DNA from 4 places in the Streptomyces sp. NPDC050625 genome. Region 2 is predicted to be linked to each of the others. Evidence: riboswitches for the same ligand, from Rfam matches in the RefSeq annotation. Region 2 holds a riboswitch; each other region holds the start of a gene.

Region 1 (7,414 bases), on a different contig from region 2:
TCCCGGCGGAGCTGGCGAATGCCGCGGCGGACGGACCCACGCCCACGGGCCCGGTGTCCCACAGCTCACAGCACCACGACCTCAGCACCTTCAAGGGCAAGGAGCTGATCGTCATCGGCGCCGGCCAGTCCGCGCTGGAGACGGCCGCCCTGGCGGCGGAGGCGGGCGCACAGGTGCGCGTGGTCGCGCGCGGCCGCGGCAAGGTCGCCTTCGGAGCCCCGCCCTGGAAGCAGCCGAAGCTGCGCCCGGAGTCCCCCTTCGGCCGGGCCTGGTCCCTGTGGGCCCTCAGTTACTACCCCCACCCCTACCGCTACCTCCCGGCCCAGGCCCGCCACTATCTGGTCCGCCGGGTCCTCGGCCCGCTCGGCGCGTGGTGGCTGCGCGACCGCTTCGAGGGCAAGGTGCAGGTCCAGGAGGTCGAGCGGCTGGTCGGCGCGGACGTCTCCGACGGCAGCCCGCTCCTCACGGTCCGCACCCTCGCCGGCGCCACCCAGGGGCTCACCGCCGACCATGTCGTCGCGGCCACCGGCTACCGCGTGAACGTCGCGGCCATGGACTTCCTGGGCCATGAGCTGCGCACCCGGCTCGCGGTCAGCCGCGGCACCCCGAAGCTCGGCACCGGCTTTGTCTCCTCGGTCCCCGGCCTCTACTTCACCGGCCTCCCGGCCGCCGGCTCCTTCGGCCCGGTGATGCGCTTCGTCTGCGGCACCGAGTTCGCCTCCCCGCGGCTGGCCAAGCACCTGGCGACGGTGCACGGCTGAACGCAGGGGCGGAGAGCAGGAGTTGAGGGCAGGAGTCCCGGCAGGGCGGGCGGCCTGGGGTGGCGCTCGTCGTAGTCGATGCGCCGGATGCGGAAGAAGAGGGCGTAGATCTCGGGCCTCAACTCCAGCTCCCTCGGCGCGGTGACAGCAACCTGACGCGTACCACTGACGACGGACGGTGGCAGCGGCGTCTTTGCGCGGACCCCTTGGGGTCGAGAACAACGGCTGGGACGGGGGTGAGTCGCAGCGGCATGTTGTCCGTATTCTCTGATCATGGCCGCTCCCCCCGCTTATTCACTCGTCGCCACCGACCTGGACGGAACGCTGCTCCGCGGCGACGACACCCTCTCCGACCGCTCCCGCGCGGCCCTCGCGCGGACGGTGGAGGCCGGTGCGCAGCATCTCGTGGTGACGGGGCGCCCGGCGCCGAGAGTGCGGCCGCTGCTCGACGAACTCGGCAGCAGGGGACTCGCGGTGTGCGGACAGGGCGCGCAGTTGTACGACGCCGGCGCGGACCGACTGCTGTGGTCGGTCACCCTGGACCGGGAGTTGGCCGAGACCGCGCTCGGCAAGATCGAGGCCGAGGTGGGTCAGGTGTACGCGGCCGTCGACCAGGACGGGGTGGACGGGCTCACGCTCATCGAGCCGGGGTATCTGATGCCGCACCCGACCCTGCCCGCCGTACGGGTCCCGCGGCGCGACGATCTGTGGTGCGAACCCATCAGCAAGGTCCTGTTGCGCCATCACGCCCTGTCCGACGACGAGTTGGCGGCGACCGCCCGGGACGTCGTGGGTTCTCTGGCGACGGTCACCATGTCCGGGCCGGGGACCGTCGAACTCCAGCCGTGCGGTATCACGAAGGCGACCGGTCTGGCGCTGGCCGCCGAACACCTGGGGCTGAGTGCCCGGCAGGCCATCGCCTTCGGGGACATGCCCAACGACATCCCGATGTTCGACTGGGCCGCCCGCGGTGTGGCGATGGCCAACGCCCACCCCGAACTCAAGGCGGTGGCCGACGAGATCACCTTGTCGAACGAGGACGACGGCATCGCCGTCGTCCTCGAAAGACTCTTTGCCTAGCTCTCCCGTCGCGGGGGGAGATCCGTCAGCACGCGCCCCGTGGCGTCCGTCAGTACGCGCCGTTGACGTTGTCCATCGAGCCGTACCGCGCGGCCGCGTAGTTGCAGGCGGCGGTGATGTTCGCGACCGGGTCGTAGATGTCGAACGACGTTCCGACCACGTGGTACGCGTTGAACGTCGGGTCGATGACCTGGAGCAGACCCTTGGACGGGATGCCCTTGGCCGCGTTGGAGTCCCACAGGTTGATGGCCCGCGGGTTGCCCGACGACTCACGCATGATGTTGCGGTAGATGCCGTTGTACGTGCCCGGAATGTGCCTTTCCTTCATGATGGCGAGGGACTCGCGGATCCAGCCGTCGAGGTTGTTCGGGTAGCCGGCCAGGGTCGTTTCGGCCGCGGCGGGCGTGGTGGCGGGGGCGGCCGAGGCCGTGGTCGCGCCGATGAGCGGGAGGGCGAGCACCGCGGCGCCGGTGCCGGCGACGGCGAGCTTGCGAACGAGGCGGGTGGTGCGGCGGGACTGAGCGGCAGCGGCCATGGGGGATTTCCTCTCCGTCGCCTGCGAGGTGAGCTGTCGGGTTCGGGCGGGGAGGTGCCCGGCCGTGCCGCCCTGAGGCTGCGCGACTTCACCCCGAGCCGTTCCGTGCGACATGGGTCGTCCGGTCCGGCGGCCTACCTGGGTCCCCCGCTCCTGCCTACGCGAATGAGTACGTCGATGGGTTACGTCCGGCGGCGGCAGGATTCGGCGTCCGCCTGACTGGCCCGGAAGCTATGCGAGAGCACATGTCGGGAACAAGTACCTGATTCACAGAACGCACCAATTGACCTTGGGTTGAGGCGTATGGGGCACTTGATCCTTTGCGGTTGCACAGCCTCAACTGGCCGATGGGAAAAGGGCAAACGGGTGTTTGGCCGGATGTGGGGCGACATAGGGCGGCGTGACCCAACTCACGGAATAACATTCACGGCAAATCAGACATGCAGGTCACAGGGGGTTCGCGGGCGTCCGTGGGACGCGCCTCTCCCGCGTCCGGTGGACCACCGTCTCGCCGCCCTCCGTGCGGACGACTTCGTCGCGGACGGGGAGGTGTTCCGCGTCACAGGTGATGCCCGAGTGCCCGCTCCGGCACCTCGAAGGTGATCGTCGGGCCGGGCGGCCGGCGCGCGAAGGCGAGTGACGTGGTCCCCCGGGCGTGCGTGCCGGCCGTCGGTCGCCTCCGTCCCCGCCTACCCGTCCGCACCCGCGGACTTCCACCCGGACGGAGGCGTAGCCGTGGCCCGTTTGCCAGGGTTCGTCCGTCAGGGGTCGCCATATGCGCGCGTACAGCCGAGTCCCGGTGGACCGGGTGTATGAGGGTATATAGGGACAAGCAGTGTCACATCATGGTGAGTCGATAAAAATCAATCCTTATCCACTGATCAAGAACATACCGGTCGTGCTCCGATACCGCCTGGGCTGTAACGGTGGGCGCTATCGGTGATCGAAACCTGACCGGATACGCTGACTTGAGTGATGGCAGCGACCTATCGACAAACCGTGTAATCGCCAGCAGACACCAGCAGACAGGAGACCCCACGTGACCGTCGTCGGGCCGTTCGGGCTGAGCGTGCGGGACCAGGCTCTGGAAGCCGATGTCCAGGCCGGATTGGCGGCTGTCGAGGAAGGCTTGCTCGAAGCCACCAAGAGCGAGGTCCCGTTCATCACGGAGGCCGCCCAGCACCTGGTGAGGGCGGGCGGGAAGCGGTTCCGGCCGCTGCTCGTGATGCTCGCGGCCCAGTTCGGCGACCCGTACGCGCCGGGTGTCGTGCCCTCGGCCGTCGTCGTCGAGCTGACTCACCTCGCGACGCTGTACCACGACGACGTGATGGACGAGGCCGCGGTCCGCCGCGGTGTCGAGAGCGCGAACACCCGCTGGGGCAACTCGGTCGCCGTCCTCACGGGTGACTTCCTGTTCGCCCGTGCCTCGCAGATCCTCGCCGACCTCGGTCCCGAGGCGGTGCGGGTCCAGGCCCTCGCGTTCGAGCGGCTGGTCACTGGGCAGATCCTGGAGACCGCGGGGCCCTCGGACGGCCGGGACCCGGTCGAGCACTACCTGGACGTGCTGGGCGGCAAGACGGGCTCGCTTGTGGCGGTGTCCTGCCGGTTCGGGGCGATGATGTCGGGGGCCGACGAGACGGTCGTCGACGTGCTCACCCAGTACGGCGAGCGGCTCGGTGTCGCCTTCCAGCTGGCGGACGACGTGCTCGACATCGCGTCCGACTCGCGCGAGTCCGGCAAGACGCCGGGCACCGATCTGCGTGAGGGCATCCCGACCCTTCCGGTGCTGCGGCTGCGGGAGCGGGCGCAGCGGCTGGGGCTGGCCGAGGACATCGCGCTGTGCGAGCTCCTCGACTCCGACCTGACCGACGACGCGCGCCACGCCGAGGCGCTGGCCGCCCTCCGTGACCATCCGGCGCTGGAGCAGGCCCGGCGCGACACCGTGCGCTATGCGGAGGACGCGCGGGCGGCGCTGGCCCCGCTGCCGGAGTGCGACGCCAAGGCCGCCCTGCTCGAACTGTGCGACGCGGTGGTGCATCGGGCCGGGTAGTTCCCGCCGAACGGTGTGACGGACGTCCCGAACAGTGTGACGCACCTCGCATTTGTGGACTGAGTCTAATCTGAGATCCCTTCCGTACCCATGCCCAGAAGCTGACGCAGGGGGCGTCAGCCGCATACGGGGAGAAAACCGAATCATGGGTATGAACGGAACGTTCATCGCGCGCCGCAAGGGCCTCGTCGCCACCGCCGTCGCGATCGCCGCGTCCGCCGGTGTCGCCGCCGCGGCGATCCCGGCCGCCGCCACCGAGAGTCACACCGGCAAGGAAACGACCATCCTCGTCGCAAGCCTCCGGGGCGCCAACGAGGTGCCGGTCCAGGGCGGCCCCGCCGTGGGGGACAAGGACGGCGCGGCGCTGGAGTTCATCGAGGTCAAGGGGGACAAGGTGTCCGTCGCCGTGGCCTGGCGCGGCACCGGCAGGCCCACCGATCTGCACATCCACGAGGGCGCCAAGGGCACCAACGGCGGCGTCAAGATCAACTTCGGGAAGCTGCTCGGCAAGGCTCCCCAGGGGCGGCACAGCCTCACCGGCACCGTCAAGGTGAACGACCCCGCCCTGCTCAAGCGGCTCACCGAGGACCCCGGTTCCTTCTACGCCAATCTCCACACCGCGACGTTCCCGGGTGGAGCCGTCCGCGGACAGCTCCACAAGGTCACCACCGCCACCGACTTCCGGCACGTTCTCGGCAGCTTCCAGGCCTCCGTCGTCAAGGGGAAGCAGATCTACGAGTGCAAGGCGGCCGAGGGCGGTGGATACGCCTTCGGGCAGCGTGACGTCAGCGCCCGGCTCGGCGGCCACATCCGGCACTCCTTCGTGAAGCCCAACTCCGGCGCACCGCAGTGGACCGCGCCGGACGGGAGCGCCGTCACGGGCGCCCTGATCGCCAAGACGCCCAACGGCGACGGCAACATCCCCGAGTTGGACCTCAGGGCCACGCAGTCGGGCAAGTACCACGGGCTGCTCGCCGGCACCGGTGAGATCCTGCGGCTGAACACCGTCGGCGGGCTCGCCCCGGCCGGCTCCTGCACACCGGGCGAGATCGTCGGCGTGCCCTACCAGGCGGACTACGTGTTCGTGCGCACGCACTGAGCCGACAGCGGCGTCTCCCACGCGACCGACCCCTACGGGTCGGGGGAGGCGCCGCCTCCGTGTGTCATACCCCAGTCGTACACGGAGTTGAGCCCGCGGGCTGACGCTTCCGCACGGCCGATTTGGTCAACTGGAAACCACGGAAATCACCACTCCTCACCGATTCGGGTGAGAATGGCGGCTCAGGGTGGGACAGAGTGCGAGGACAGCCGCCGCCGACGACGGAGGTAAGGCACACATGGCACCGTACGAATCCGACGGCACCACGGGCGCGACGGAGGTCGACGACCTGCGCTCGGGACGTCGCAAGGCCGCCCGGTACGTCGTACCGGTCGCGGTGGTGGGGGTGGCGGCGGCGACCATCGGGCTGGTCCCGGCGCTCGCCGACTCCGGTGACCCCGATCTGCCGAAGATCACCGCGCAGCAGCTCATCGAGAAGATCGCCAAGTCGGACGTGCAGCAGCTGTCCGGCACGGTGAAGGTCAGCACGGACCTCGGGCTCCCCGACCTCGGCGGCCTGGAGAGCGGGCTGCTCTCCGGCGCGGGCCCGTCGGGTGACGGTTCGTCCGCCGACCCGACGTCCAAGCTGACCGAACTCGTCAGCGGCACGCACACCCTGCGCGTCGCCGCGGACGGCCCGGACCGGCAGAAGCTCTCGCTGATCGAGAGCGCCGCCGAGTACAGCCTCATCCACAACGGCAAGGACGTGTGGGGCTACGACAGCAAGTCCAACGAGGTGTACCACGGCAAGGCCGACGAGCAGGGCAAGGACAAGGGGAGCGAACCGCCCGCCACGCCCAAGGACTTCGCCGACGAGGCCCTCAAGTCGGTGGACGACACCACGTCGGTGACCGTCGACGGCACCGTGCAGGTGGCCGGCCGGGACGCCTACAAGCTGCTCGTCAAGCCCAAGCAGTCCGGCACCACCGTCGGCGCGATCAGCATCGCCGTCGACGCGAAGACCGGGCTTCCGCTGAAGTTCACCCTCACCCCGAACAGCGGCGGCGCGGCCGTGGTCGACGCGGGCTTCACCCAGGTCAGCTTCGCCAAGCCGGCCGCCTCGACCTTCGACTTCACCCCGCCCAAGGGTGCGAAGGTCACCGAGGAGGACCAGGCGTCGAAGGCGCCCGGGAAGGGTTCCCTGAAGCCGGGCGACGACTTCACCAAGGGAGCCGAGGGCTTCAAGGGCGCCGAGGGTCTCAAGGGCGCCAAGGGCTTCAAGGGTGACGAGGGCTTCGACGTCCTCGGCAAGGGCTGGAACTCCATCGCCACCTTCGACACCGGCAGCAAGGGCGGCCTGCCGTCCGGCTCCGCCGCCGGCGGCGGCGACCTGGGCGGCTTCCTCGGCTCGCTGGGCGACCAGGTGCACGGCAAGTTCGGCAAGGGCACGGTCTTCTCCACCCGCCTGATCAACGCCCTGATCACGGACGACGGCAAGGTCTACGTCGGTGCCGTGACCAAGGACGCCCTGGTCCAGGCGGCGAACGCGGCGAAGTAGGTACCCTGCGGCACGACGAATCGAGGGAGCCGATGGACGAACCGTCCGCCACGGAGCGGGAGACCGAGGCGGGGGACGCGGAACCGCGCGTCATCGAAACCCGCGGCCTCACCAAGCGCTACCGCGGCGGACAGCTCGCCGTGGACGGTCTCGACCTGACCGTCCCGGCGGGCAGCGTCTTCGGCTTCCTCGGTCCGAACGGCTCCGGCAAGACCACCACCATCCGCATGCTGATGGGGCTCATCGAGCCCACCTCCGGCACGGCGCGGGTACTCGGGCGTCCCATGCCCCGGTCCACACGCGCCGTGCTGCCGCACGTCGGCGCGCTCATCGAGGGGCCCGCCCTGTACGGCTTCCTCTCCGGCCGCGACAACCTCCTGCGGTACGACGC
Region 2 (7,414 bases):
CCGGGTCCAGGAGGGCGACGCGGTCTTCTCCCCGCGGCTGGCCGGCTTCGTCCTCGACGCCTTCGCCTCCACCGACGCCCCGCCGGTCGACGAGGACCTCGACCGCCTCACCCAGCGGGAGCGGGAGGTACTGCGGCTGATCGCCCGCGGCTATGCGTACAAGGAGATCGCCAAGCAGCTGTTCATCTCGGTGAAGACGGTCGAGTCCCATGTCTCGGCGGTCCTGAGGAAGCTCCAGCTGTCCAACCGGCACGAACTGACCCGGTGGGCCACGGCACGTCGGCTGGTGTGAACGGGGGCTTGCGCGGCGGGCCTCACACCACCCGCGTCGCCCCCGCGAACGGCATCTCGTCGATCGGGGCCAGGCGCACGGGTGCCGAGGGGTTCGGGGCGTGGATCATCTGGCCGTTGCCGACATAGATGCCGACGTGGCTGATGCCGGAGTAGAAGAACACGAGGTCGCCGGGCTGGAGTTCGGAGCGGGAGACCCGTCGGCCCGCGTTGATCTGGGCGTAGGTGGTGCGGGGGAGGGAGATGCCGGCGGAGCGGTAGGCGGCCTGGGCGAGGCCCGAGCAGTCGAAGGCGTTCGGGCCCGTTGCGCCCCACACATAGGGGCTGCCAAGCTTCTGGTAGGCGTACGCGACGGCCGCCGCGGCACGGGAGTTGGAGGCCGCCGTGGAGCCGGGGGCGGTCAGGGCGTCCCGTGTGTCCGAGGCCGACCTGGAGGCGTGGCCCGTGGCAGCCGCGGTGTCCGTGCCACCGTCCGCCGTGACCCGCGCCCGCTCCTGCGGGGAGAGCCCGGACAGCAGCTCTCGCGCCTCGTCGAGCTTCCCGGTGACCGTCTTCTTCTGCCGCTTCAGCTCGGCCTGCCGTGACCTGAGCGACACCAGCTCGACATGGGCGGCGCCGCGCAACTGCTCGATCTCCCGGAGCTGCCCCCGCACCCGGGCCACGGCCTGGGACTGCCGGTCGCCCGCCCGCTCGGCGAACGCCGTGCCCTCCAGATAGCGGTCGGGATCGCCGGAGAGCATCAGCTGCACCGTGGGATCGAGCCCGCCGCTGCGGTACTGCGCGGCCGCGACGGAACCCAGCGCGTCCCGCGCCGAGTTGAGCTTCTGCTCCTTGCGTGCCGCCTCGTCCCGCAGCGACTTCAGCCGCTGCTCCGCCGAATCCGCCTTCTCCTTCGCGCCGTCGTACTTCTCGGTGGCGACCTCCGCCTCCTGGTACAGCTTGTCGACCTTCGCCTTGACCTGGGCCGGTGTCAGCTGCGGCTCGGCGTGCCCGATCCCCTCGAAGCCCGTTGCCGTGGCCGCGCCCGCCAGGGCGATGGTCACGGCCGTGCGGGCGGTGTTGCCGCCCAGCGAGCGCTGTCGGGGCCTTCGGTGCACTGCCACCTCGACCGTCACGTCCTCTCGTACGACCTGGCCGGCTACGCGTCCGGCGGCGGCCCGCACAGGGGGAGCGGGCCGCCGCCGGACCTTTCTCGGCGGAGGTGGTCGGCTGCCGCCCCTGGCCCGGGCGGCGGTGGGGAGCCGGTCACCTGGTGGAGGACGCTAAACCTGACGGTGTCGGCTCGGTAACGTCATGTAAGGAAGTGCCCGGATCGGGTTGGCGGTGACCGTATGTGACCGTGATCGGGGTCCGGAGCCGCCCTCTTCACACAGTGCGATGACCGAAGCGGCGGTTCCGCGGTGCACGGGGGTGGTGGGGTGCTATGGGGCGCATATATGCGGGGGATTAGGCTCCCGCCTCATGGACGTACTCATCCATCTCTTCGTCGGCCTGCACATCATCGGCATCGCCGCGCTCCTCGGCGGCTTCCTCACCCAGATGAAGGCGATGGGCCGGGGCACCGCCCGCTTCGTCCCCGCGATGCTGCACGGCGCCCTGACCATGCTGGTCACCGGTGTGATCCTGGTCGGCCTCAACCAGGCCGACGGCCACCACGTCAACGCCGTCAAGATCGGCGTGAAGCTGGCCCTGCTGATCGTGATCCTCGGGCTCGTCTATGTGAAGCGGGACGACGAGACGGTGGACAAGCGCCTGTTCGGGCTGGTGGGCCTGCTGACCACGGCGAACATCTTCATCGCCGTGCTGTGGACGTGACCGGGCTCAGCGCACGTCCCTGAGCCCCGCGCGGGCCGACCGGACCGCACCGGTGGCTACCACGAGCCAGACGGCCACGGAGATCCACACCAGCACCTGACCGGGCCGTTCCAGCCACGGGATGCCGAGGGCGGCGGCGACGGACAGCGTCGCCGTCGCCGTCATCCCCATCGGGAACACCGTCGACCAGCGGCGTACGTCGAAGCGCGGCCGTGGGCGCACCACCTCGGCGGTCAGGAGCACGACGTAACAGCTCAGATCGAGGACGAGCAGCGCGAGGGCCGTGTCGCGCAGGACGCCGAGGTTGTCGTCGTCCCACAGGTACAGCCGCGCGCTGTCGGCGGAGATCAGCTTCGCGGCGGCCAGCGCCGAGATCGCGAGCGCGCCGCCCGCGATCCACTGGTCCCCGGGCCCCTCGACCACCTGCCGCACGTCGAACCGGGCCAGGGCGAACCCGTAGAGCACGAGGCCCAGCCAGAACAGCACGAGCGCCGCGTGGGCCAGCCATGCCGTCGCCTCGGCCGCGGCGAGCGTGGCGCCGAGCACGGCGAGCCCCTGCGTGGCCACGCAGCACAGGAACACCGTGCCCGGCATGCGCCGGTGCCAGTGCCGTACGACGAGGAGGATCAGCACCGGCCAGAGCGCCGCGCACAGCGCGAGCAGCACCTCGGCCAGGCCGTGGCGGCCCAGTGCGGAGAAACGGGTGCCCAGCACGGCGGTCGCGGCGACGGCGGTGAGCGCGCCCGGCGTCCGCGCCTCGGCCACCCAGCGCCTGCGCTGCCACAGCAGCCCCACGGTGAAGTCCACGGCCGGCGCCAGCCAGGCGACCGAGGCCAACGCGAGGGCGATCAGGGACAGTGCCTCGTACCCCGCCAGCTGCAGCCCGACCGACACGATGCCGGTCGCCATCACGGCGGCCCCGGCCGCCGGCGGGCGCCGCTTCCACCAGGCGCGTAGGGGTGAGGAGGCGGGCATGGGCCCGATGCTAGGGAGCCGTGCGCGCCTTGCGAGCGGGGCACGCGCGCGCGTGCGGGGAAAAACGCGCGGGTGCGGGACAGGGGCGCGTGCGCCTGCGGCTCACGACGGCCGCGGCGCTCGCGTCACCACAGCCACGGCGCTCGCGTCCCTGCCCCACGGAGGTCTCTTACGCCGGCCGTACCACGCTGTGGATGATCGACGCGCCGCCGTAGTAGATCGACTCCTCGCGGACGTAGGCGCCGGGCTTCGGGGCGTGGATCATCATGCCGTTGCCGATGTAGATGCCGACGTGGCTGACGTCGTCGTAGAAGAAGATCAGGTCGCCGGGCTCGGCATTGGTGAGCGAGACCGTGGTGCCCACGTTGACCTGGTCATAGGTGGTGCGCGGAAGGCTGACGCCCGCGGCCCGCCAGGCGGCCGAGGTGAGGCCGGAGCAGTCGTAGGAGTCGGGGCCGGTGGCGCCCCAGACGTACGGCTTGCCGATCTGGGCGCGGGCGAAGGCGATCGCCTTCTCCGCCTTGGTGGCGTACGTGGAGTCCGAGGACGAGCCGGTCGAGCCCGTCGACCCCGTCGAACCCGTCGAGGTGGAGGAGCCCGAGGAACCGGACGAGCTCGCGGCGGCGGCCTTCTTCGCCGCCTCCGCGGCCGCCTGCTTCTTGGCGAGCTCCGCGGCCTGGCGCGCGGCCTCCTCCTGCTTCTGCTTCTCGATCGCGGCGAGCCGGGCCTTCTCTTGCGCCGTCAGCTCGGACAGCAGCTCGCGCGCCGAGGAGAGCTTCTTCTGGACGGTGGCCTTGGCCGTCTTCAGCTCGTTCTGCGACTCGGTCAGCGTCTGGAGGCTCTTGGTGGCTTCCTGCCGCTTCTTCATGGTCGCCGACTGCTGTGTGATGTAGTCGTCGACCGCGACCTTCTGCCGCGAGGTCATCCGGCCCATCAGCTGGGTCTGGTCGAAGTAGTCCTGCGGGGAGTTCGAGAGCAGGAAGGTGGCGGTGTCGGGCGCGGCGGCCCCGGTGCGGTACTGGGCGGCGGCGAACGTACCCAGTTCCTCACGCGCCTTGTTGAGCTTGTCCGTGCGCCGCGCCACGTCGTCCAGCAGGGTGTCGACGTTCTTGCGCTGCTGGCCGGACTTCTCCTTGGCCGCGTTGTACTTCTCGGTCGCCGACTCCGCCTGGCGGTAGAGGTCGTCGACCTTCTTCTCGACTTCCTCGATGCTCGGCTTGCCGTCGGCGGAGGGGGTGGCGTTGGCGGTCTGGGAGAGCAGGGCCACGGAGGTGAGCGCGGCGGTGGCGATGGCGGGGGTGCGTATGCCTGCTGCTAGGGCACTCGCGGGGCGCGACTTGCGGTGCGACGCCAAGGGAGGCGACTCCTTCCATGTTCCGCCTACCGAGTTAGCTGTCGGGTTCGGGCGGGTGGTTCGGAAGGGTTGCCCTACGGCCTTTCTCCGGGTGGAGGTTGGGCCGATTCACCCCAAGGTCGGTTGGGTCCCCGGCTCCGGCTGCCGTGGCGGGCACACCGGACTCGGCGGAGGCCGCGCGGCCCGGCGACGTTCGCCGGTGGGGGTCGTACGGCCCGCCCGAGACGGTAGCCAACTGGTGTGGCCCGTGTGAAGGTTGATGGGCGATATGCCCGATACATTTTTGTGACCTGACGCAGAATTCCGCCCGTGTGACAGCATGCCTCCGGAGCGTGAGCCAGTTGTCCGGCTCGCGCATCGGGAAGATCCCCCGCGCGCGGGGCCGGTCCTGTTTCCGGGGCGGCGGTCGTTTGTCGGTGGGGCGCCCTAGACTCGGAGAGCGATGAGCAGCCTCTTTGACGACAGCTTCCTGGCGGACCTCCAGACCCCTCACGGGCGCGAGGAGGAGCCTCCGCCGCCGCCCGAGGACGATCACGCTCCGGAGTCGGTTCCGGACGATCTGTTCGGCGGGAAGTTCGACGTGCCGCCGGACCGGGACGATTACTACCGCGACGGCGCCCCACGCCCGGTGATCGACGCCGCGGCGCTGCTGGAGGGGCTGAACGAGAACCAGCGCGCGGCCGTCGTGCACGCCGGTTCCCCCCTGCTCATCGTGGCCGGCGCCGGCTCAGGCAAGACCCGTGTGCTCACGCACCGCATCGCCCACCTGCTGGCCGAGCGGAACGTGCACCCGGGGCAGATCCTCGCGATCACCTTCACCAACAAGGCCGCGGGCGAGATGAAGGAGCGCGTCGAGCACCTCGTCGGCCCGCGCGCGAACGCGATGTGGGTGATGACCTTCCACAGCGCGTGTGTGCGCATCCTGCGCCGCGAGAGCAAGAAGCTCGGCTTCACCTCGTCGTTCTCGATCTACGACGCCGCCGACAGCAAGCGCCTGATGGCCCTGGTCTGCCGCGACCTGGAGCTCGATCCCAAGCGCTTCCCGCCGAAGTCCTTCAGCGCCAAGATCTCGAACCTGAAGAACGAGCTGATCGACGAGGAGGACTTCGCGGCCCAGGCCACCGACGGCTTCGAGAAGACCCTCGCCCAGGCCTACGCCATGTACCAGTCGCGGCTGCGCGAGGCGAACGCCCTCGACTTCGACGACCTGATCATGACGACGGTCAACCTGCTGCGCGCCTTCCCGGACGTCGCCGAGCACTACCGCCGCCGCTTCCGCCACGTCCTCGTCGACGAGTACCAGGACACCAACCACGCCCAGTACGCCCTCGTGCGCGAGCTCGTCGGCACCGCCGCGCACCCGGTGGACGTACCGCCGGGCGAGCACGACCTCCAGCCCGCCGAGCTGTGCGTCGTGGGTGACGCCGACCAGTCCATCTACGCCTTCCGCGGCGCGACGATCCGCAACATCCTCCAGTTCGAGGAGGACTACCCGAACGCGACGACGATCCTCCTGGAGCAGAACTACCGCTCCACCCAGACGATCCTCTCCGCCGCCAACGCGGTCATCGAGCGCAACGAGTCCCGCCGCCCCAAGAACCTGTGGACGAATGCGGGCGCGGGCGCGGGGATCACCGGCTATGTCGCCGACACCGAGCACGACGAGGCACAGTTCGTCGCCGACGAGATAGACCGGCTCACGGACGCGGGCGAGGCGAAGGCGGGCGACGTCGCCGTCTTCTACCGCACCAACGCCCAGTCCCGTGTCTTCGAAGAGGTCTTCATCCGCGTCGGCCTGCCCTACAAGGTCGTCGGCGGCGTCCGCTTCTACGAGCGCAAGGAGGTCCGGGACGTCCTGGCCTATCTGCGCGTCCTGGCCAACCCGGAGGACTCCGTGCCGCTGCGCCGGATCCTCAACGTCCCCAAGCGCGGAATCGGCGAGCGCGCCGAGGCGATGATCGACGCCCTCGCCCAGCGCGAGAAGATCAGCTTCCCGCAGGCGCTGCGCCGGGTCGACGAGGCGTACGGCATGGCGGCGCGCTCGACGAACGCCGTCAAGCGGTTCAACGTGCTGATGGAGGACCTCCGTACGATCGTCGAGTCCGGCGCGGGACCGGCCACGGTCCTTGAGGCGATCCTCGAACGCACCGGCTATCTCGCCGAGTTGCAGGCCTCCACCGACCCGCAGGACGAGACCCGCATCGAGAACCTTCAGGAACTCGCCGCCGTAGCCCTGGAGTTCGAGCAGGAGCGCGAGGAGGGCGCGGCGACATCAGGGGCTGCCGCCCCGGGAGGCACGCTGGCCGACTTCCTGGAGCAGGTCGCCCTGGTCGCCGACTCGGACCAGATCCCCGACGAGGACGAGGAGGGCTCGGGCGTCATCACCCTGATGACCCTGCACACCGCCAAGGGCCTGGAGTTCCCGGTCGTCTTCCTCACCGGCATGGAGGACGGCGTCTTCCCGCACATGCGCGCCCTCGGCCAGAACAAGGAGCTGGAGGAGGAGCGGCGCCTGGCGTACGTCGGCATCACCCGCGCGCGGGAGCGGCTGTATCTCACGCGGTCGTCCCTGCGCAGCGCCTGGGGACAGCCGTCGTACAACCCGCCCTCCCGCTTCCTGGAGGAGATCCCGCCCGCCCATGTGCAGTGGAAGCGGACGGGAGCGGCGGCGCCGGTCTCCTCCGGACCTGCTTCCGGTGTGGCGGCCTCGCTGTCCTCGTCCCGCTCCCGCTCGTCGGCGTCGGGCGCGTCCGGCTTCGCCACGAAGCGGGTCTCGTCGAAGCCGGTGGTGTCCCTGGCCGTCGGGGACCGGGTCACCCACGACCAGTTCGGCCTCGGCACGGTCCTCGCGGTGACGGGTCAGGGGGACAACGCCCAGGCGACGATCGACTTCGGTGACGCGAAGCCGAAGCGGCTGGTGCTGCGGTACGCGCCGGTGGAGAAGCTGTAGCCGCACGCGAAGAGCCCCCGCCGATCGGA
Region 3 (7,414 bases), on a different contig from region 2:
CAGCCGCGTCGACGCGAAGACGCCGTGGGTGCGAGAGGTCACGAAGACCGGGACGCAGCAGCAGTCGGCGTAGGCGCTGGGGCGCCGGGGCCTCGGGGGCCTCGGGTTTCCGGAGCTCCAGGCCCCGGGTCGTCGGGCCCCGGGTCTTCGGCCCCCGGGCTTCCGGGCCCTGGCTCCGGGCCCCCAGGCCTTCGGGCTTCCCAGCCCCGGGCTTCCGGGCCCCTGGACCCTGGCCCGGGCCCCACATGCCTTCGGGCTTCCGGGCCCCCGGGCTTCCGGGCCCCTGGACCCTGGCCCGGGCCCCACATGCCTTCGAGCTTCCCGGCCCCCGGACTTCCGGCCCGGGCCCCCAGGCCCTCAGGCTTCCCGGCTCCCGGCCCCGGCCCTGGCTCTCGGCCCCCGGGCCCCCGGGCCCCCAGGCCCTCAGGCTTCCCGGCTCCCGGCCCCGGCCCCGGCTCCCGGCCCCCCCGGCCCCCGGGCCCCCGGGCCCCCGGGCCCCCGGGCTCCCGGGCCTTCGGGCTCCCGGATTCCGGGTTCTCAGTTCCCTGGGTCGGGTCCCCAGGCCTCAGTCCCAGCCCCGGTCACCGCGTTGCGGTCATACGATCGCATCGCACCCCTCTGCCTGTGGACAACTCGCGAGGCCGTCGGCGGACGTGCGTTACGTTCGATGCGTGAACACCACCAGCCTCGAAGCCGCCCAGGAACCGGGCCCGGCCGCGGCCCCCGGCCGTGTCGTCCTGCTCACCACCAGTCACCGCGTCGCCCCCGGGCTGCTGTCCTGGCCCGCCTGGCAGGCGCTGCGCTCCGCCGACCGTGTGCTGTGCGCGGACGGTGCCCACCCACAGCTGCCCTATCTGCGCGAGGCCGGGATACGGGTGGAGGAGACGTCGCCCACCGCCCAGGAACTGGTCGACGCCTGCGTCGGCGGACACACCGTGGTGGTCGTGGCGACCGGCGAGGGCGAACCGGCGCTCACCGACGGCCTGGCCCGTCTCGCGGGCTCCGGCCGCGTGCGGATGCCCGAGCTGGAGCTGCTCCCCGCCTCCTACGACCTGCCGGGCGCCCGTCTCCTCGACCTCGTCCAGGTCATGGACCGCATCCGCGTCGAGTGCCCCTGGTCGTCCCGGCAGACCCACAAGGGCCTGGCGAAGTACGGCATCGAGGAGGCCTACGAACTCGTCGAGGCGATCGAGGCGGGCGACCGCGACGAGCTCAGGGAGGAACTGGGCGACGTGCTGCTCCAGGTCGTCTTCCACTCCCGCATCGCCGAGGAGGACCCCGAGGCGCCGTTCTCCGTCGACGACGTGGCCGGCGGCATAGTCGCCAAGCTGATCCACCGCCACCCGCATGTCTTCGGCGACGAGACGGCCCGGACCCCCGAGGAGGTCAAGGAGCACTGGCTGCGCACCAAGGCCGAGGAGAAGCGGCGCACCTCCGTGACCGAGGGCGTCCCGCTCGGCCAGCCCGGCCTCGCCCTCGCGGCGAAGCTCGCCTCCCGCGCACGCACGGCGGGACTGGAGGTGCCGCTGCCGCACGGCGAGGGCATCGGGTACGAGCTGCTCGCGCTCGCGATACGGGCCGAGGCGGACGGGGTGGACCCGGAGGCGGCACTGCGGGCGGCGGCAAGGGCGTACCGGGACGCGGTGCGGGCCGCCGAGGGAGTGGACGCAGGCAAGGCATAGAGGGCACGGGGCTTGCCCACGGGCGCGAGGCCGCGAGGGCGTGCGGGGAAAGAGAGTTGAAAGGGAGTTGGCGGAGTCACCGCTTCGGCGGCCGCTGCCCGCACCGCCCTCCGCGCGGCATCCGCCGGAAAGCCGGATACCGTCGAGGAGTGACCAACCAGCCCCACCCCCCGAACCCCACCCCCGCCGCCCCCGACCTGTTCAGCTGGGAGTTCGCCAGTAACCCCTACCCGGCCTACGCCTGGCTCCGGGAGCACGCCCCCGTGCACCGGACGAAACTCCCGAGCGGTGTCGAGGCCTGGCTGGTCACCCGGTACACCGATGCCAAGCAGGCGCTGGCCGACCAGCGGCTGTCGAAGAACCCCGCGCATCACGACGAGCCCGTGCACGCCAAGGGCAAGACCGGTATCCCCGGTGAGCGCAAGGCGGAGCTGATGACGCATCTGCTCAACATCGACCCGCCGGACCACACCCGGCTGCGCCGGCTGGTCAGCAAGGCGTTCACGCCCCGCCGGGTCGCCGAATTCGGCTCGCGCGTACAGGAACTGACGGACCGGCTCATCGACGGGTTCGCGGCCGAGGGGTCCGCCGACCTCATCCACGAGTTCGCCTTTCCGCTCCCCATCTACGCCATCTGCGACCTGCTCGGCGTTCCGCGCGAGGACCAGGACGACTTCCGGGACTGGGCGGGGATGATGATCCGGCACGGGGGAGGGCCGCGGGGCGGGGTCGCGCGGTCGGTCAAGAAGATGCGGGGCTATCTCGCCGAGCTCATCCACAAGAAGCGCGAGGCACTGCCCGACAGCCCCGCTCCCGGCGAGGACCTCATCTCCGGGCTCATCCGCGCCTCGGACCACGGCGAGCACCTCACCGAGAACGAGGCCGCCGCGATGGCCTTCATCCTGCTGTTCGCCGGGTTCGAGACGACCGTCAACCTCATCGGCAACGGCACCTACGCCCTGCTCACCCATCCCGAGCAGCGGCACCGTCTGCAGTCGTCCCTCGCCCGCCGGGAACGGGACCTCCTGGAGACCGGTGTCGAGGAACTCCTGCGCTACGACGGCCCGGTCGAACTGGCCACCTGGCGGTTCGCCACCGAGCCGCTCACCGTCGGCGGGCAGGACATCGCACCCGGCGACCCCGTCCTGGTGGTGCTCGCCGCCGCCGACCGGGACCCGGAGCGGTTCGCCGACCCGGACGTCCTCGATCTCGGCCGACGTGACAACCAACACCTTGGATACGGCCACGGCATCCACTACTGCCTGGGTGCCCCGCTCGCCCGGCTGGAGGGCCAGACCGCGCTCGCCACCCTCCTCACCCGCCTCCCGGACCTCCGACTCGCGGTGGATCCGGTCGATTTGCGGTGGCGTGGCGGGCTCATCATGCGTGGACTGCGTACTTTGCCCGTGGAGTTCACGCCTGTCCGGTAAGTGTGGGAAGCGCGGCCTGTCGCGCCCCAAACCTGATGAATGCTCAACTCTGTGATCTTCACGTGATCTACGCGGCATTAACTTGTGACAAGTGATCGTCAGTGGATACGTTCACCAGGCAGCGCGGTACGTGGGCTTTCTGTGCCGCGCCGGTCATCGCTGTCGCACGAAAGGCTTCCGCATGCTCTCCGGGAACGGTCGTCACCGTCGCCCCCGTCAGGCTCCGGCCCTCCTCGTCGCGGCCGGAGTGACCGGCTCCGCCATCGCCATCCCGCTCCTCGGGGCCGCGAGCGCCAACGCTGCCGACGGCACCACATGGGACAAGGTGGCCGAGTGCGAGAGCGGAGGCTCCTGGAGCGCCGACTCCGGCAACGGGTACTACGGCGGTCTGCAGATGTCGCAGGACGACTGGGACAAGTACGGCGGCCTCGCGTACGCATCCAGCCCGGACGAGGCCAGCCGTTCGCAGCAGATAGCCGTCGCGGAGAAGGTTCTCGCCGACCAGGGCACCAAGCCCTGGGCCACCTGTGCCCTGCTCTCCGGGCTCACGGCCAGCTCCGGGTCGGTCGATGTCGACACCGGCGTCTCGGCATCCGATTCGCCCGGCTCCTCCGATTCTTCTGACTCATCCGATTCGTCCAGCTCCTCCGGCCTGTCTGATTCGCAGTCCAAGTCGGACTCCTCGGGGAAGGCTTCCCCCTCGGCGAACACCGACGAGGAGAGCGGGGCGGAGGGTAAGGACAAGGGCAAGAGCGAGAGCAAGGGCGAAGATTCCGCAAACTCGGACAAGTCGGAATCTGGAGACTCGGGCAACCCGCAGGGGAGCGGTGGCACGCCCACGGAAGTCCCCAAAACCGACAACCCCGACAACTCGTGGCAAAGCGGGGGGTCTTGGAGTCTGGTCGACACCGGCGCCATCGGGGGTGGCCGTCATCGCGGGGGCAATGCGGACGAAAGCGCAGTAAACGGTCAGGAATCGGCCTCGTCGGGTCGTCACGCCTCGCGCACCTACACGGTTCGTGACGGCGACACCCTCGCGTCCATCGCCGACTCCCTTGACGTCGACGGCGGATGGCGTGCGCTCTATGCCGCCAACAAGGCCGCCATCGGTGCCGACCCGAACGACATCACTCCCGGTCAGACCCTGGACGTCGCTACCGAAACCGGCGGAAAGTAGCGGGAGTTGACGTCCCGCTTTCACGCCTAATGTCCGGTTTGGTGAAAGTGTGGGATGAGTCTCAGAAGCCCTGATCGTCTTTGGAATTCCCCGGATCGCGTGCTTACGGTCGAGTCCGCTCGTCACCACGAGCCCCGGCTGTCGCAACGCCGAGTCCTGCCAGCGGCCGCACGGGAACAGTCGTCGCGTCACGCGCCGTAGGCAGGAGCGGGGGACCCAAGGTAAGTGCCGCGCCGGACAGTTGAGCCGGAGCGGCTAGGGGTGGAGCCACGCCTCCCAGCGGAGGTGTGGCCGGGCAACTCAACCGGCCCGAACCCGACAGCTCACCTCGCAGGCGTCGGTGAGGGGATCCATCCATGCTGTTTTCCGCTCAGGGCAAGCACCGTCGTTCCTCGAAGGCCAAGGCCGCCCGTGTCATCGCGCTCGCCGGTGTCGCCGGTGCCGCCGTCGTCGCCCCGCTGATGGCCTCCGGCACCGCCTCGGCCGCCACCGCCTCCGAGTGGGACGCCGTCGCCAAGTGCGAGTCCGGCGGCAACTGGTCCATCAACACCGGCAACGGCTACTACGGCGGTCTGCAGTTCTCCGCCTCGACGTGGTCCGCCTACGGCGGCTCGAAGTACGCCGGCACCGCCGACAAGGCCACCAAGGCGCAGCAGATAGAGATCGCCGAGAAGGTCCTCGCCGCCCAGGGCAAGGGCGCCTGGCCGGTCTGCGGCACGGGCCTGTCCAGCACCCCCTACAGCGGCGCCGCGGCGAGCACCGCCCCCCGGACGACCGAGAAGCCGGCCGCCTCCCGCTCCGCCGAGCGCCCGGCCGCGGCCAAGACCGTCACCACCCCGACCGGCAAGAAGGTCAAGAAGGGCGACGGTGAGTACAAGGTCGTCAAGGGTGACACCCTCGGCTCGATCGCCCAGAAGCACAAGGTCAAGGGCGGCTGGCAGGAGCTGTTCAAGCTGAACAAGGACATCGTCCAGGACGCGGACCTCATCTACCCGGGCCAGCAGCTCCACCTGAAGTGACGCGCGGCCGGTAGCCCGGCTGCAGGAACCGCAGCCGCCCCGTCCCCACGGTCTCCCCGCCCCGGTGCGTATTCCCCCGTACGCGCCGGGGCGGGGCTTGTTCATGGGGCGCTGCGTTCGAGCCGTTCTCCACCCCGCCTTTGTTTCGAGCCGGAACAATGGGTACGGTCGGACCCTGTCCACGGGACGGTCGGTCGGTGGCCGATGCCCCGGGGACGGTTAGGCTCTAGTCGCAAGGCACCCAGCCCCGCACTTCCAGCGTCACATCCATGAAGGAGATGCTCGTGCCGTCCATCGACGTCGTCGTAGCCCGGGAAATCCTGGACTCCCGAGGCAACCCCACGGTCGAGGTCGAGGTCGGCCTCGACGACGGCAGCACGGGTCGTGCCGCCGTTCCGTCCGGCGCCTCCACCGGCGCCTTCGAGGCCATCGAGCTCCGCGACGGCGACCCGAACCGCTACCTGGGCAAGGGCGTCGAGAAGGCCGTCCTCGCCGTGATCGAGCAGATCGGCCCGGAGCTGGTCGGCTACGACGCCACCGAGCAGCGCCTGATCGACCAGGCGATGTTCGACCTGGACGCCACCGACAACAAGGGCTCGCTCGGCGCCAACGCCATCCTCGGTGTCTCCCTCGCCGTCGCCCACGCCGCCTCCGAGGCCAGCGACCTCCCCCTCTTCCGCTACCTGGGCGGCCCGAACGCGCACCTGCTGCCGGTGCCGATGATGAACATCCTGAACGGCGGCTCGCACGCCGACTCCAACGTGGACATCCAGGAGTTCATGATCGCCCCGATCGGCGCGGAGTCCTTCTCCGAGGCGCTGCGCTGGGGCGCCGAGGTCTACCACACCCTGAAGAAGGTCCTGAAGGGCAAGGGCCTGGCCACCGGCCTGGGCGACGAGGGCGGCTTCGCCCCGAACCTCGGCTCCAACCGCGAGGCCCTCGACCTCATCCTGGAGGCCATCAAGCAGGCCGGGTACGTCCCCGGCGAGCAGATCGCGCTCGCGCTCGACGTCGCCGCGTCCGAGTTCTACAAGGACGGCAAGTACGAGTTCGAGGGCAAGTCCCGCTCGGCCGCCGAGATGACGGAGTACTACGAGGAGCTCGTGGGGGCCTACCCGCTCGTCTCCATCGAGGACCCGCTGTTCGAGGACGACTGGGCCGGCTGGAAGGTCCTGACCGACAAGCTCGGCGACAAGGTCCAGATCGTCGGCGACGACCTGTTCGTCACCAACCCGGAGCGCCTGGCCCGCGGCATCGAGGAGGGCACCGCCAACGCCCTGCTCGTGAAGGTGAACCAGATCGGTTCGCTGACCGAGACCCTGGACGCTGTGGAGATGGCCCAGCGCAACGGCTTCAAGTGCATGATGTCCCACCGCTCCGGCGAGACCGAGGACGTCACCATCGCCGACCTGGCCGTCGCCACCAACTGCGGCCAGATCAAGACCGGCGCCCCGGCCCGCTCCGAGCGCGTCGCCAAGTACAACCAGCTGCTGCGCATCGAGGAGATCCTCGACGACGCGGCGGTGTACGCCGGCCGCAGCGCCTTCCCGCGCTTCAGGGGCGAGATCTCCAAGGGCTGAGCCCGGTAAGGGCAAGGCTTAGCCAGTCGTACGTACGTCCCCGTACCCGGTCCCGTACCGTGTCCGGGGACGTACGCACGTATGAGGGAGGCGGGGACATGGCCGCGAAGGACCGGGACCGGTTCTCCACCGCGACCAGACTGCGACTGCTCGGCGAGCAGACGGCGGCCCGGGTCTACCGCTCCCAGACCAAGCGGCAGGCCCGCCGCTCCCGGCTCACCGGCCGGGCCGCGCTGCTCGCCCTGGTGCTGTGCACGATGGTGGTGGCCCTGGCCTATCCGATGCGGCAGTACGTCTCCCAGCGCGCCGAGATCGCCAATCTGGAGCGGCAGCGGCAGCGGGCCCAGGAACGGGTCGAGCAACTGCGCGACCTCAAGGCGCGCTGGCAGGACGACTCCTTCGCCGAGCAGCAGATCCGCCGGCGGCTGCACTATGTGATGCCGGGGGAGACCGGTTACGTCGTGGTCGACCCCGGTGCGGCCAAGCAGGCGCACGCTTATCCGGGGGCGGCCGACCGCCCCTGGTA
Region 4 (7,414 bases), on a different contig from region 2:
CGACCAGAACGAGGACGAGGAGGCGGCCAAGTGACCGAGCTCGCCGCGATGGAGTTCCACCCCCAGCCCCGTGCGGGCGAGGCGAAGCCGTGGGCCTTCCCGGCCCCCGAGCGGGGCACGCTGGAGAACGGCCTGACCGTTCTGCGCTGCCACCGCCCCGGCCAACAGGTCGTCGCCGTCGAGGTGCTCCTGGACGCGCCGCTGGACGCCGAGCCGGCCGGTTTCGACGGTGTCGCCACGATCATGGCGCGGGCCTTCTCCGAAGGCACCGACAAGCACTCCGCCGAGGAGTTCGCCGCCGAGCTGGAGCGCTGCGGCGCGACCCTGGACGCGCACGCCGACCATCCGGGCGTCCGGCTGAGCCTGGAGGTCCCCGCCTCCCGCCTCGGCAAGGCGCTCGGCCTGCTCGCCGACGCCCTCAGGGCACCCGCGTTCGACGAGAGCGAGGTGGAGCGGCTGGTGCGCAACCGCCTCGACGAGATCCCGCACGAGCTGGCGAACCCCTCCCGCCGTGCCGCCAAGGAGCTCTCGAAGGAGCTGTTCCCGGCGACCGCGCGCATGTCGCGCCCGCGCCAGGGCACGGAGGAGACGGTCGAGAAGATCGACGCGGCAGCCGTCCGCGGCTTCTACGACCGGCACGTGCGGCCCGCCACGGCCACCGCCGTGGTCGTCGGCGACCTCACCGGCATCGATCTGGACGCGCTGCTCGGCGAGACCCTGGGCGACTGGAACGGCTCCTCGGCGCAGCCGCGGCCCGTGCCGCCGGTGACCGCCGACGACACCGGCCGGGTCGTCATCGTGGACCGCCCCGGAGCCGTCCAGACGCAGCTGCTCATCGGGCGGGTCGGCGCGGACCGGCATGACCGCGTGTGGGCCGCCCAGGTGCTCGGCACGTACTGCCTCGGCGGCACCCTCACCTCCCGCCTGGACCGCGTTCTGCGCGAGGAGAAGGGCTACACCTACGGTGTGCGCTCGTTCGGGCAGGTCCTCAGGTCCGCCCCGGACGGCACGGGTGCCTCGATGCTCGCCATCAGCGGCTCCGTGGACACCCCGAACACCGGTCCCGCGCTGCAGGACCTGTGGGCGGTGCTGCGCAAGCTCGCCGGGGAGGGCCTCACCGACGCCGAGCGCGACGTCGCCGTGCAGAACCTCGTGGGGGTCGCACCGCTGAAGTACGAGACCGCGGCGGCCGTGGCGAGCACGCTGGCCGACCAGGTCGAGCAGTATCTGCCGGACGACTACCAGGCGACGCTGTACCAGCAGCTCGCCGCCACCGGCACCGTGGAGGCCACCGCCGCGGTGGTCAACGCCTTCCCGGTGGACCGTCTGGTGACGGTCCTGGTGGGCGACGCCGCCCAGATCAAGGAGCCCGTCGAGGCTCTCGGCATCGGCGAAGTCACCGTCGTCCCGGCCGAGTAGGGGCACGCGCGCGTGGGTCCTGCCGGCCGACGGGCCGTCAGGACCCACGAACGTCTCTCCAAGATGTCCGAATTGGGGCGGAGGTTGCCTGTCTGCCCTGTGGGATGCGCTACAAAATCCGGCTTCGGTTTGGGGATCGAAAGACCGCCCGCATAGCGTCGTCCAGGCTGTTCGTCGGGCAGTGCGCCGCACCCGCGGCACCGGACAGTCATCGCCGAGTCCCCGTACGGCGCGAGCCAGGGGAGCCGGGGACCCATGCAGTCCCTGGGGTGAATCGGACACCCGCGCGTGCCGCGAGGGGGTCCGTAGGAGACCTTCCTGCTCCGAACCCGTCAGCTAACCCGGTAGGCGAGAGGGAAGGAAAGGACCAGCCACTACATGGCGTTCACCCGCGCCACCGGGAAGCACCGCCGTCCCGGCCGGATGCACCGCACCACCGTCCGCGCGGCGGGCGTCGCGGCCCTCGCCACCACCGGCGCCGTCGGCACCCTCGCGGCCTCTCCGGCCCTCGCCACCGAGCCCGCTCCCGCGGACACCGGTCTCACGCCGGTCATCACCATGGGCGACTCGGTCGCCGAGCAGATCGATGCCCAGGCCGCGGCCCAGGAGCAGGCCGCCGAGCAGAAGGCCGTCGAGGAGGCCGCGCGAAAGAAGGCCGTCGCCCTGGCCGAGAAGGAGCGCGAGGCCAAGGCGCGCGCCGCCCGCGAGGCCGAGCGCAAGCGGCTCAACGCGTTCGTGGCGCCGATCGCGAACTCGTACGTCTCCACCGGCTACAAGAGCGGCGGATCCCTGTGGTCCTCCGGCTCCCACACCGGCATCGACTTCCACGCCTCCAGCGGCACCACCGTGCACGCGGTGGGCTCCGGCACGGTCGTGTCGACCGGCTGGGGCGGGTCGTACGGCAACCAGATCGTGATCCGGATGGCCGACGGCATGTACACCCAGTACGGCCATCTGTCGTCCATCGGCGTCTCCGTGGGCCAGAAGGTCGTCCCCGGCCAGCAGATAGGCCTCTCCGGAGCGACCGGCAACGTCACCGGGCCGCACCTCCACTTCGAGGCCCGCACGACCCCGGAGTACGGCTCGGACGTCGACCCCGTCGCCTACCTCCGCAAGCACGGCGTGAACATCTGACGGCATGGCGCACCGCTTCCCGAAGCCCCGGCTCCCCGAGCCGGGGCTTTCGCCGTTTCGGTCGCCCCGCTGTCCAAAAAATATCCATGGATTCCGGCACGCCATCGGAAATTCCCGTTGATTGCAATAGAGTCACGGAACACACGTCAATCGGCGACGTTTCACGGGGATTAAAGCGGAGGTCGGTCATGCGTATTCCGGCGAGCTCGGTATGCACGGCGATCAGGGACGACATCGTCGCCGGTGTCTACGAGCGCGGCGGCCGGCTCACCGAGGAACTCCTCGCGCGCCGCTACGGCGTCTCGCGCGTCCCCGTCCGCGAGGCACTGCGCACCCTGGAGGCCGAGGGCTTCGTGGTGACCCGGCGGCACGCGGGCGCGTGCGTCGCCGAACCGACCGAGCAGGAGGCCGCCGACCTGCTGGAGATGCGCATGCTGCTGGAGCCGCTCGGCGCCTCTCGGGCCGCGCAGCGGCGCACCGAGGCCCATCTCAAGGTGCTGCGGGGCCTGGTGAGGCTGGGCCAGGAGCGGGCCAGGCGGGGCAACAGCGAGGATCTGCGCTCCCTGGGCGGCTGGTTCCACGAGACGCTCGCGCAGGCCTCCGGCAGTCACGCCCTGACCTCGATGCTGACCCAGCTGCGGCACAAGATCGCCTGGATGTACACGGTGGAGGCGCCCGCCAGCCCGGTGGAGTCCTGGACGGAGCACGGCGCCATCGTGGACGCGGTGGCGCGCGGCGACGGCGAGCGCGCGCGGGCGATCACGGCGCTGCACACCGAGCGCGCGACATCCGCGCACCGATTGCGCTTTCCCGGCGGCGGTGACCGTTCGGACCGTGTGAGGACTTCGCAACATGCCGTAAACATGTCGGGCCTGCGGCATTAACACGGGCGCCGTATACAAAGAAGGGATATTCGGCGGAGGTGCATTTCCGCTGCCCTGATTTCCGTGCGCCCGGAATTTCCATGAGAATACGGCGGAGCCGCGCCGCCCGAAAGGGCTGACGCGGCTCCGGCGTTCGGCGCGGTGGCTCAGACGGTCTCGGGCAGTTCCTCCAGGCCCTCGGCGACGAGCTTCGCGAGACGGTCGAGGGCCACCTCCGCACCCTCGGCGTCGGAAGCGAGGACGATCTCCTCGCCGCCCTGGGCGCCCAGCCCGAGGACGGCCAGCATGGAGGCCGCGTTGACGGGGTTGCCGTCGGCCTTGGCGATCGTCACGGGGATGCCGGAGGCCGTGGCGGCCCGGACGAAGATGGAGGCGGGGCGGGCGTGGAGGCCCTCGGCCCAGCCGACGTTGACGCGGCGCTCAGCCATGTGATGCTGCCCTTCACTGTTCAGGGTTGTCTAGACCAGTTTCCCATATCGTGAAGCATGCCCGGAGCGGGCCTGTGTTCCGCTCCGGAGGTGATGTCGGACCTCGGCCTCGATCCGACTTCCGTCCTCCACAGACTGCCTCGCGCCGTTGTCCGACGCGAGCCGTACTCTGGGGCCCATGCAGACCTCGGCGGGCCGGCAGGACCGGCACGAGTACCCCACTCACTGGGAGGCGGACGTAGTGCTGCGCGACGGGGGTACCGCGCGCATCAGGCCCATCACCGTTGATGACGCCGACCGCCTGGTCAGTTTCTACGAGCAGGTCTCGGACGAGTCGAAGTACTACCGCTTCTTCGCGCCGTACCCACGACTGTCCGCCAAGGACGTCCACCGCTTCACGCACCACGACTTTGTGGACAGGGTGGGACTCGCGGCCACCATCGGCGGCGAGTTCATCGCAACCGTACGCTATGACCGCATTGGCCCCGGCGGCCTGCCCGCCTCCGCCCCCGCCGACGAGGCCGAGGTCGCCTTCCTCGTGCAGGACGCGCACCACGGGCGCGGGGTCGCCTCCGCCCTGCTCGAACACATCGCGGCCGTCGCGCGCGAGCGCGGCATCCGCCGGTTCGCCGCCGAGGTGCTGCCCGCCAACACCAAGATGATCAAGGTGTTCACGGACGCCGGCTACACCCAGAAACGCAGCTTCGAGGACGGCGTCGTACGCCTGGAATTCGACCTCGAACCCACCGACCGGTCGCTCGCCGTGCAGCGCGCGCGGGAGCAGCGCGCGGAGGCGCGGTCCGTACGGCGGCTCCTCGCGCCCGGCTCCGTCGCGGTCGTCGGCGTCGGACGCACGCCCGGCGGGGTGGGCCGCGGTGTCCTCGGCAACATCCGGGACGCGGGGTTCACCGGCCGCCTGCACGCCGTGAACAAGGCCTTCCCGGACGAGTTGAAGGAGATCGACGGCGTGCCCGCCCGCCGCTCGGTGCGGGACATCGACGGCCCCGTCGACCTCGCGGTCGTCGCCGTACCGGCCGAACGCGTGCCCGAGGTGGTCGCCGAGTGCGGGGAACACGGCGTGCAGGGACTCGTCGTGCTGTCCGCCGGATACGCGGAGAGCGGACCCGAGGGCCGCGAGCGGCAGCGTGAACTCGTCCGGCACGCGCGCGCGTACGGCATGCGGATCATCGGGCCCAATGCCTTCGGGATCATCAACACCTCCGAGGAGGTGCGGCTCAACGCGTCCCTGGCGCCGGAGCTGCCCCGCCCCGGCCGGATCGGGCTCTTCGCCCAGTCCGGGGCGATCGGCATCGCGCTGCTGTCCCGGCTGCACCGGCGCGGCGGCGGAGTCACCGGGGTCACGGGCGTGTCCACCTTCGTCTCGTCCGGCAACCGCGCCGACGTCTCCGGCAACGACGTCATCCAGTACTGGTACGACGACCCCGACACCGACGTCGTCCTCATGTACCTGGAATCCATCGGCAACCCGCGCAAGTTCACCCGCCTCGCCCGGCGCACGGCCGCCGCCAAGCCGCTCGTCGTGGTGCAGGGGGCCGGGTCCGCTCCACAGGGCCATGCGGTACGGGCCACGCAGTTGTCGCACGCGACCGTCTCCGCGCTGCTGCGGCAGGCCGGGGTGATCCGGGTCGGCACGATCACCGAGCTGGTCGACGCGGGGCTGCTGCTCGCCCGGCAGCCCCTGCCCGGCGGGCCGCGGGTGGCGATCCTGGGGAACTCCGAGTCCCTGGGACAGCTGACCTACGACGCGTGCCTCGCCGAGGGGCTGCGGCCGCAGCGGCCCCTGGACCTGACGACGGCCGCCACCGCGGCGGACTTCCGGCGGGCGCTGTCCCAGGCGCTGGCCGACGACGCGTGCGACGCGGTGGTCGTCACGGCCATACCGGCCATCGGGGAGGGGTCGCCCGGGGACGCGGAGCTGGCCGAGGCACTGCGGTCCGCCGCCGCTGCCGCGCCCTCCAAACCGGCACTCGTCGTGCACGTGGAGCTCGGCGGGCTCGCGGAGGCGTTGTCGGCCGCGGCCAGCACGGCACCGAACCGACCCACGGACCGCACGCCCGGCGCGGGAGCGGCACAGCCGTCCCCCAGCGCCGTACCGGTGCAGGCGGACACCGCCCGCGGCGGCTCCCGCCTGATCCCCGCCTACCCCGCCGCGGAGCGGGCCGCCCGGGCCCTCGCCGAAGCCGTGAAGTACGCGCAGTGGCGGCGCGAGGCCGCCGACCCGGGCCGGGTCCCCGAGTACGACGACATCGACGAGAAGGGCGCCGCGGAGCTGATCGGCGGGCTGCTGGAGCGCGGGCAGGGACTCACGCTCGGCTCGGAGGAGACCTGCGCGCTGCTCGGGAAGTACGGCATCCACGTCCGCCGCGCGCTGCCCGCCCCCACCCCCGACACCGCCGCCGGGGCCGCCCGGACCCTCGGCTACCCGGTCGCCCTCAAGGCCACCGCCCCCCATCTGCGCCACCGCGCCGACCTGGGCGGGGTCCGGCTCGACCTGGCGGACGAGGAACAACTGCGCCGAGCGTACGCGGAGTTGACCGAGCTGTTCGGGAACCCGGAGGAGCTGCGGCCGATCGTGCAGTCGATGGCACCCCGGGGCGTCGACACCGTCGTACGGGCCGTGATCGATCCGGCGGTCGGAGCCGTGCTGTCCTTCGGGCTCGCCGGGGCCGCCTCCCAGCTGCTCGGCGACATGGCGCACCGGCTGGTCCCGGTCACCGACCGGGAGGCGACCTCACTGGTGCGGTCGATCCGGACCGCGCCGCTGCTGTTCGGCTGGCGCGGGTCGACCCCCGTCGACACACCCGCCCTGGAGGAGCTGCTGCTGCGCGTGTCCCGGCTGGTCGACGACCACCCGGAGGTCGTCGCCGTGACCCTGGAGCCGGTCGTCGTCGCGCCGCACGGCGTGAGCGTCCTCGGCGCCACCCTGCGGCTCGCGCCGCCGCCCGCCCGTGACGACCTCGGCCCGCGTACGTTGCCGGCCTACTGAGCGGGGGAGGGGGAGCGCATGGAGATCGCCGGACGGGCGCTGCCCGACGGCAGCTGGTGGGACTGGGAAGTGATCGTCTGGGACGCGGGGCAGCTCCGCCTGGCCGCCGGGCACGACCTCACCTACCGCCGCGGCCTGGAGCTGGTCTTCGTCGCCCCGGCCTTCGTGTCCTGTCCGCTCGGCTTCCAGGACCCCGTCTTCCGCCCGCCCACCACCGGGGAGACGGCACGTCTCGCGCGGGCGCTCGGCGAAACACCGCCCCTGGTGGTCGCGTTCGAAGCGGACGCCGACGGCAGTGAGCCCGTCTCCTGTCTGATCGCCGCGGAACGGCTCGACATCCGGCCCGGGCTCGTCCTCCGGCCCGCGCTCGTCCTCAGGCACCCGCGCGCGGGCGCCCACACCGCCCCGGCCGCCCACGACTGGCCCGGAGCCCCCTTGCCCACGGATTAGGATGGACGTCATGGCCAAGACCAGTACGACGACCCAGGGGCTGCGCGCGGCGATCGAGCGCAGCGGCTACTACCCGGCCCTCGTGGCCGAGG

The links. A riboswitch is a leader RNA that binds a small molecule or an ion and turns the genes downstream of it on or off. The one in region 2 is predicted to bind cyclic di-AMP.
Region 1: linked by a shared signal. The riboswitch ahead of AB0I54_RS32815 (transglycosylase SLT domain-containing protein) and the one ahead of AB0I54_RS01110 (NlpC/P60 family protein) in region 2 are both predicted to bind cyclic di-AMP.
Region 3: linked by a shared signal. The riboswitch ahead of AB0I54_RS34925 (transglycosylase family protein) and the one ahead of AB0I54_RS01110 (NlpC/P60 family protein) in region 2 are both predicted to bind cyclic di-AMP.
Region 4: linked by a shared signal. The riboswitch ahead of AB0I54_RS30420 (M23 family metallopeptidase) and the one ahead of AB0I54_RS01110 (NlpC/P60 family protein) in region 2 are both predicted to bind cyclic di-AMP.

What each region holds. Positions count from the first base shown of each region.
Region 1 is NZ_JBFAIQ010000019.1:178,453-185,866, forward strand. It holds gene AB0I54_RS32805 (FAD-dependent oxidoreductase) at 1-761, shown strand, start outside; gene AB0I54_RS32810 (HAD family hydrolase) at 1,035-1,841, shown strand; gene AB0I54_RS32815 (transglycosylase SLT domain-containing protein) at 1,891-2,376, opposite strand; cyclic di-AMP (ydaO/yuaA leader) riboswitch at 2,382-2,563, opposite strand; gene AB0I54_RS32820 (polyprenyl synthetase family protein) at 3,416-4,426, shown strand; gene AB0I54_RS32825 (CHRD domain-containing protein) at 4,572-5,525, shown strand; gene AB0I54_RS32830 (DUF2092 domain-containing protein) at 5,764-7,023, shown strand; gene AB0I54_RS32835 (ABC transporter ATP-binding protein) at 7,056-7,414, shown strand, end outside.
Region 2 is NZ_JBFAIQ010000001.1:219,284-226,697, forward strand. It holds gene AB0I54_RS01090 (response regulator transcription factor) at 1-292, shown strand, start outside; gene AB0I54_RS01095 (NlpC/P60 family protein) at 315-1,394, opposite strand; gene AB0I54_RS01100 (hypothetical protein) at 1,753-2,106, shown strand; gene AB0I54_RS01105 (tellurite resistance/C4-dicarboxylate transporter family protein) at 2,113-3,081, opposite strand; gene AB0I54_RS01110 (NlpC/P60 family protein) at 3,251-4,435, opposite strand; cyclic di-AMP (ydaO/yuaA leader) riboswitch at 4,444-4,615, opposite strand; gene pcrA (DNA helicase PcrA) at 4,878-7,385, shown strand.
Region 3 is NZ_JBFAIQ010000022.1:90,147-97,560, reverse strand. It holds gene AB0I54_RS34945 (SurA N-terminal domain-containing protein) at 1-73, shown strand, start outside; gene AB0I54_RS34940 (nucleoside triphosphate pyrophosphohydrolase) at 672-1,682, shown strand; gene AB0I54_RS34935 (cytochrome P450) at 1,832-3,112, shown strand; gene AB0I54_RS34930 (transglycosylase family protein) at 3,294-4,289, shown strand; cyclic di-AMP (ydaO/yuaA leader) riboswitch at 4,473-4,641, shown strand; gene AB0I54_RS34925 (transglycosylase family protein) at 4,646-5,308, shown strand; gene eno (phosphopyruvate hydratase) at 5,587-6,888, shown strand; gene AB0I54_RS34915 (septum formation initiator family protein) at 6,987-7,414, shown strand, end outside.
Region 4 is NZ_JBFAIQ010000017.1:70,687-78,100, reverse strand. It holds gene AB0I54_RS30430 (pitrilysin family protein) at 1-34, shown strand, start outside; gene AB0I54_RS30425 (pitrilysin family protein) at 31-1,419, shown strand; cyclic di-AMP (ydaO/yuaA leader) riboswitch at 1,622-1,785, shown strand; gene AB0I54_RS30420 (M23 family metallopeptidase) at 1,798-2,553, shown strand; gene AB0I54_RS30415 (GntR family transcriptional regulator) at 2,742-3,437, shown strand; gene AB0I54_RS30410 (HPr family phosphocarrier protein) at 3,584-3,865, opposite strand; gene AB0I54_RS30405 (GNAT family N-acetyltransferase) at 4,044-6,872, shown strand; gene AB0I54_RS30400 (hypothetical protein) at 6,891-7,322, shown strand; gene AB0I54_RS30395 (DUF5998 family protein) at 7,324-7,414, shown strand, end outside.